DNA from 2 places in the Paenarthrobacter ilicis genome. Region 2 is predicted to be linked to the other one. Evidence: predicted binding sites of a transcription regulator. Region 2 holds the regulator's gene; the other holds the start of a gene.

Region 1 (3,409 bases), 690 kb from region 2:
AAACAGACCTGGACTTCAAGGGCCTGGAATTCAGTGCCGACGACAACGGAGTGGAGCCTGTCCACGCGGTGTTCATCCGTGGCCCCTGGGTTGAACGGGTCGGCCCGGACGTTGAAGTCCTGGCCCAAGTGGATCCTGACCACGCGGCCCATTCAGCCGCTTTGCAGGGAGTCGCTAGAATTGTTGCAGTGCGCTCCGGCCAGCTGCTGGCTACCTCCTTCCATCCGGAAGTGACGGGAGAGAAGCGTGTGCATGAACTCTTTATTCGAATGATCAGAGGAGAAGCGTAAAGCATGTCAGGCCACTCCAAATGGGCGACCACCAAGCACAAGAAAGCCATCATTGATAGCAGGCGTGCAAAGTCGTTCGCGAAGCTGATCAAGAACATCGAAGTTGCTGCCCGCATGGGTGGTCCGGACCTTGCCGGCAACCCGGGACTCGAACTGGCCGTCACCAAGGCCAAGAAGACGTCTGTTCCCAACGACAACATCGATCGCGCCATCAAGCGCGGAGCCGGTCTGACGGGCGAGGTTGTTGACTACACCGAGATCATGTACGAGGCCCGCGGGCCCCAGGGTTCGGCCTTGTTGATCGAATGTCTGACAGACAACAAGAACCGTGCCGCCTCGGAAGTGCGGTTGGCGATTTCCCGCAACGGCGGAACCATTGCCGATCCCGGTTCGGTCAGCTACCTCTTTGCCCGCAAGGGTGTTGTGGTCCTGCCGAAGAACGGCCTGAGCGAAGATGACATTCTCATGGCGGTTCTTGAGGCCGGCGCCGAGGAAGTCAAAGACAGCGGCGAGAACTGGGAGATCCACTCCGAGCCCTCCGATCTTCAGGCCATCCGCGATGCCCTCAAGGAAGCCGGAATCGACTACGAGACCGATGAAGCCGAGTTCGTCCCCTCCATGCAGGTTGACCTGGATGTTGACGGTGCCCGGAAGTTCATGAAGCTCGTCGATGCCCTGGAAGACCTGGACGACGTCCAGAACGTCTACAGCAACGCCGATCTCAGCGAGGAAGTCCAGGCTGCCCTCGACGCCGACTAGGCGCCATAAGCCCATTCATTGATACATCACAGGAAGGCCCGGAATTGACTCTTCGCGTATTGGGAGTTGATCCGGGCCTTACCCGTTGCGGGATCGGCGTAGTGGACATTGAACGGAACCGACGTGCCACCATGGTTGCCGTGGGAGTCGTCGGCACCTCGGCGGAACTCACACTGGACAAGCGACTGCTGGTCATTGCCCAGGCAATTGATGAATGGCTCGATCTTCATTCACCTGACGTGGTAGCGGTGGAACGCGTTTTCTCCCAAATGAACGTCAGCACAGTGATGGGCGTGGCCCAGGCGTCCGGCGTCGTCATCGCGGCAGCTGCCCGCAGGGGTATTCCGGTGGCCTTGCACACTCCCTCGGAGGTCAAGGCAGCGGTGACGGGCAGCGGCACCGCCAACAAGGATGCCGTGACAAAACTGGTTACCAAAATCCTTCGCCTGGACGCCCCGCCGAAGCCCGCGGATGCTGCCGATGCCTTGGCCCTGGCGCTCACCCACGCATGGCGGGCCGGCAGCGGCATGGGCGCCGGCGGTGGTGCCGGGGGCAAAGGGTCCCTCACTCCGGCCCAAAAGGCTTGGGCCGATGCCGAGGCCAAAGCGCGCCGCGGACGCTGAAAGAGCGCCGCCCTTGCTAGGCTGTTCGTAGATATGTTCGGATAAGCCTGCCGGTGCACATTCTTTCCGGTGGCAATGCCGGATGCTACAGCGAGCAGCAATACAGGAGTCGGGTCTTGATCAGTTTTCTTCGCGGGACAGTGGCACACGTGGGTTTGTCCACCGCCGTAATAGACCTCAACGGCGCCGGCATGAGTGTCTTCGCGACGCCGCAGACGCTGAGCCACCTTATCGTGGGATCCGAAGCGAAGCTCTTCACCTCATTGATTGTCAAGGAAGACTCCCTGACGCTGTTCGGCTTCGCTGACGACGACGAACGTGAAGTTTTCGATGTCCTGCTCAGTGTCAGCGGCGTCGGACCGCGTTTGGCCCTCGCGGTCCTGGCAGTCCACGAACCTGAAGCAATCCGGGTGGCGGCACATACCGGAGACGGCAAAGCATTCACCAAGGTCCCCGGAATCGGCCCAAAGGTTGCCGGCCGCATTGTGCTGGAACTGAAGGGAAAGCTGGTTCCGCATGGAACGGGAACCGCATCGGCTCCCTCTGCCGTGATCAAGGCAGAGTGGAAGCCCCAGGTCATCGCCGCGATGACCAGCCTGGGCTGGTCGGAGAAGGACGCCACAGGCAGCATCGACAAGGCCATGGCTGATTCACCGGAACTGGTGGAGGAGGGCAACGTTGCCCACATTCTCCGGGCAACCCTGCGGTGGCTCGGTCAAGACGGCGCACGCGCCGGCAACCGCGTAGGCAGCCGTGGCTGAGAACTCACTGGTGGCCGGGGGAGAGGAGCCGGAGGAGCGCGTCATCGAGGCGGCCCTTCGCCCCAAGAACCTCCACGACTTTGTAGGGCAGCACCGCGTCCGCAAGCAGTTGGCACTGGTGCTCGAGGCCTCCAAAATGCGGGGGCGCAGCGCCGATCACGTCCTGATGTCAGGGCCTCCCGGTCTGGGAAAAACCACCCTGGCCATGATCATCGCGGCGGAAATGAATGCACCGCTGCGGATCAGCAGCGGTCCCGCCATCCAGCATGCAGGCGATCTCGCCGCCATTCTCTCGTCCCTAACGGAGGGCGAGGTGCTCTTCCTCGACGAGATTCACCGCATGTCCCGTCCTGCGGAAGAAATGCTGTACATGGCCATGGAGGACTTCCGGGTGGACATTGTGGTTGGCAAGGGAGCCGGGGCCACCGCCATTCCACTGGAACTTCCGCCGTTTACCCTGGTAGGCGCCACCACCCGCGCCGGCCTCCTTCCGGGTCCATTGCGGGACAGGTTCGGGTTCACGGGACACCTCGAGTTTTACTCTGTTGCGGAGCTTGAGCTTGTTCTCCGCAGGTCTGCCGGCTTGTTGGATCTCAAGGTCAACTCGGCCGGGTTTACCGAGATTGCGGGCAGGTCCCGTGGAACACCGCGTATTGCCAACAGGTTGCTGCGGCGTGTGCGCGACTGGGCTCTTGTCCACGGCATCGACCAGATTGATGCCCGCTCGGCTTCAGCTGCACTGGACATGTATGAGGTGGACGAGCGGGGCCTGGACCGCCTGGACCGCTCGGTGTTGGAAGCACTGATCACCAAGTTCAATGGCGGCCCGGTGGGGTTGTCTACCCTGGCGATCGCGGTGGGGGAGGAACCAGAAACGGTGGAGACCGTGGCGGAACCATTCCTTGTGCGTGAGGGCCTGCTGGGCCGGACGCCCCGGGGCAGGATCGCCATGGCCTCTGCCTGGACACATTTGGGC
Region 2 (3,409 bases):
CGCTTTCGAAGGCCTGGCAGTGCTGCCGGAATACGACGTCGTGGTGGTAGACGAAGCGCATGAGCTGCAGGACAGGGTTACGGGAGCAGTATCCGGCCAGTTGTCAGTGGCGATGGTCCATGCTGCCGCCTCCAGCGCACGCAAGCACACGGCCATTACTGTGGATGCGCTCAACGCCGCTGCGGACCGCCTCGACATGGCAATCGCCGGTGTTCCCGACGGTTTGCTTCCCAACGGCCTCAATGATGAGCAGCTGGACTGCCTCGATCAATTGCGCGACGCCACCCGGGCGGCCCTTTCGGACTCCAAAACCGACTCCTCGACGGCCGTCGACGGTGGCCGGCAACTGGCCCGGTCGCGGCTGATGCTCATCCTTGAACTGTGCGAGCGTATGCTCGCCGCCAAGGAAAACCGGGAAGTGGTGTGGTTTTCCCGGAACAGCACTTTCGACCCCCAGCAGGGGTACTCCCAGCCTGACGAGACCGCACCGGCATTGATCAACATCGCACCGCTCAGCGTGGCCGGAAGGCTGCGGGAAGGGCTCTTCGCCGACCATACGGTGGTACTGACGTCAGCGACGCTGGCCATCGGTTCGGCTTTTGAACCGGCAGCCGGGGGATTGGGGCTGATAGGGGACGGAGCTCCCAGCTGGACGGGGATCGACGTAGGTTCGCCCTTCGACTATCCCAAGCAGGGTGTGTTGTACGTGGCCAAGCATCTGCCCAAACCGTCGCGGGGAACCTCTCCTGAGGCCTTGGACGAGCTGGAAGACCTCATCCGGGCTTCCGGCGGGGGAGCATTGTGCTTGTTCTCCTCACGCCGTGCCGCGGAAGACGCCGCAGATGCGATGCGTCAGCGCCTGGATGTCAGCATTCTTTGCCAAGGCGAGTCCACCATGTCCGCGTTGGTGAAGCAGTTCGCGGATGAGCCCGACACTTGCCTTTTCGGCACGATGTCGCTGTGGCAGGGTGTTGATGTTCCCGGCGGCTCATGCCGGTTGGTGGTCATCGACCGCATACCGTTTCCCCGGCCCGATGACCCGCTGATGACTGCGCGGTCCCGCGCAGTAGCCCAGTCCGGCGGCAACGGCTTCATGGCTGTTTCCGCTACCCACGCTGCGATTCGCCTGGCTCAGGGAGCAGGCAGGCTTATCCGCTCCACCGGTGACAGGGGAGTGGTGGCGGTGCTCGACTCGCGACTTTCCACCGAGCGCTATGGAGCATTCCTGCGCGCTGCCCTGCCGCCCTTCTGGGCGACTGCAGACCGCACAGTGGTCAGAGGTGTCCTGGAACGGCTTGGCTCCGCTACAACGCCGTAGATGGCTTCCTGGTTGGGAATTTCGCCGGGACTGCCGGCCAGGATAGCTGAATCGGGTTTGCTAGAGCGACCGCAGAACTGAGACAACCTTGCCCATGATGGTGGCTTGGTCTCCCAGAATGGGCTCGTACTGCGTGTTTTGCGGCAGCAGCCACGTGTGGCCGTCACGCTGACGGAAGGTCTTGACGGTGGCTTCATCGTCCAACAGGGCCGCAACGATGTCGCCATTGATGGCATCGTTTTGGCGGCGCACCACTACCCAGTCGCCGTCGCAGATCGCGGCGTCGATCATCGAGTCGCCGGCAACCTTCAACATGAACAGCTCGCCGTGCCCCACGAGCTGGCGGGGCAGGGGAAGAACGTCCTCCACAGTCTGGTCCGCCAGGATCGGTCCGCCGGCGGCGATGCGGCCCACCAAGGGAACCATGGCGGTGTCGCTGGCGCTGGAAAGTTCCGTCACCGCAAGTCCGCCCGTGCTGCGCAGGGTGGCGGGACCTTCGACGCCGGGCACGGAACCCGCGTCCAGTGTCAGGGGCATCAGGACTTCCATGGCGCGGGGGCGCTTGGGATCCCTACGGAGGTATCCCAATTTCTCCAGCTGTGAGAGTTGGTGCGTGACACTGGACAGGCTGGCCAGCCCCACGGTGTCTCCGATTTCGCGCATGCTGGGCGGGTAGCCGTTGTCGTTCACCGACCTCTGGATGGTCTCCAGGATTTTCTTTTGCCGGACAGTCAGGCTTTTGGGGCTCTTCTGGGGCTGTTGGCTCCGCAGTGGTGCCGCGCCGCCTGTGGCTTTCGCTGCCATGTTCGCCAATGCCTTCCATTTCGCCCGCAAGGTACGTCCCTATGGGGAGAGTCCTAAAAATGTCAGACCCTCCTGGTCCACTGAAACAGTGCCTGTTTCTTCACTCAAACGTAGGGCAGGCGCAGGCGTTTATCAAACATTTGTTCTAGCGAGTCTCGACACCGTTCGTTGATAAGTGCTAAAAATGTCATAGCAAGGTTCGAACATGTGTTCTATAAATCTTCGCGAGGTACCGAAAATCGAACATCCGGTTCGAACATCCCATCCAGGGATCGGCGTCGCGGGGGAGGCACTAAGAATTGGCAGCCAGGCGGCGAAGTATCGGCGCCAGGCAATAGCTCAGAAGGGCTCAGCTCATGTCCGTCGTCACCAACCTCAATGATTACCGCGCCTCCAAGGCATCCCCGCGGCTCCGCCTGACCCGTCGTGGTCGGATGGTCTTCTTCGGCATTCCCGCCATGCTGTTGGCAGCTGCTCTCCTGAGCCTCGCCGGATTCATCACCTCTCCGGCGAAGGCCTCCGACTCGCAGTCGCAGCTCAGGCCACCCGTTGCCGTCACCGTCACCGTGCAGCAGGGGCAGTCGCTGTGGGGAATTGCCGGGGCCGCTGCGCCGGAGCGTGACCCCCGCGACGTCATCGCGGAAATCATTCAACTGAACGACCTCCGGGGTGGCCGGATCCAGCCCGGCCAGCAACTGTTTGTACCAGCAGCCTAGGAGGACGGGCGGATTCGGGTGGGCGCCGGCGTCACAGTTAGTCTGGAGTCCCACCCTCCGCTTAAACTGTCGTGGTGAGTGACCAGCTTGAGCGACTTGACCAACTACCCCTCCGGACCAACCTGCGCGGTCTGAGCCCCTATGGTGCGCCGCAGCTGGATGTTCCCGTCCTGCTCAACGTGAACGAAAACACCCATGGGGTTCCCCAGGATGTACAGGCCGCCATTACCAAGGCCGTTGCCGCCGCAGCGACGGGGCTGAACCGCTATCCCGACCGCGAGTTCACGGAGTTGCGGCAAGCCCTGGCTGAATACCTGGGGCACGGACTCGGCCCGGATCAGATCTGGGCCGCCAACGGCTCCAACGAGGTTCTCCAACAAATCCTGCAGGCCTTCGGCGGGCCCGGACGCAAGGCCTTGGGTTTCCCGCCCACGTATTCCATGTACCCCTTGCTGGCCAGTGGCACCGACACCGAGTATGTGCGGGGAGTCCGGGCGGATGACTATGGGCTGGACGCCGAATCGGCGGCCGCCCAGGTCCGTGAGACGGGCGCCAATATCGTCTTCCTCTG

What was found. The regulator LexA, encoded in region 2, represses DNA repair genes until DNA is damaged. The targets are predictions, from matches to a motif close to TCGAACANNTGTTCGA.
Region 1: the regulator LexA is predicted to act here: its motif matches at 1,698-1,713, upstream of ruvA (Holliday junction branch migration protein RuvA).

Annotation. Positions count from the first base shown of each region.
Region 1 covers NZ_JAFBCD010000001.1:2,212,392-2,215,800, reverse strand. The annotation lists gene pdxT (pyridoxal 5'-phosphate synthase glutaminase subunit PdxT) at 1-290, shown strand, start outside; gene JOE60_RS10060 (YebC/PmpR family DNA-binding transcriptional regulator) at 294-1,049, shown strand; gene ruvC (crossover junction endodeoxyribonuclease RuvC) at 1,094-1,672, shown strand; gene ruvA (Holliday junction branch migration protein RuvA) at 1,789-2,433, shown strand; gene ruvB (Holliday junction branch migration DNA helicase RuvB) at 2,426-3,409, shown strand, end outside.
Region 2 covers NZ_JAFBCD010000001.1:1,520,793-1,524,201, forward strand. The annotation lists gene JOE60_RS06995 (ATP-dependent DNA helicase) at 1-1,318, shown strand, start outside; gene lexA (transcriptional repressor LexA) at 1,379-2,122, opposite strand; gene JOE60_RS07005 (LysM peptidoglycan-binding domain-containing protein) at 2,479-2,838, shown strand; gene JOE60_RS07010 (histidinol-phosphate transaminase) at 2,913-3,409, shown strand, end outside.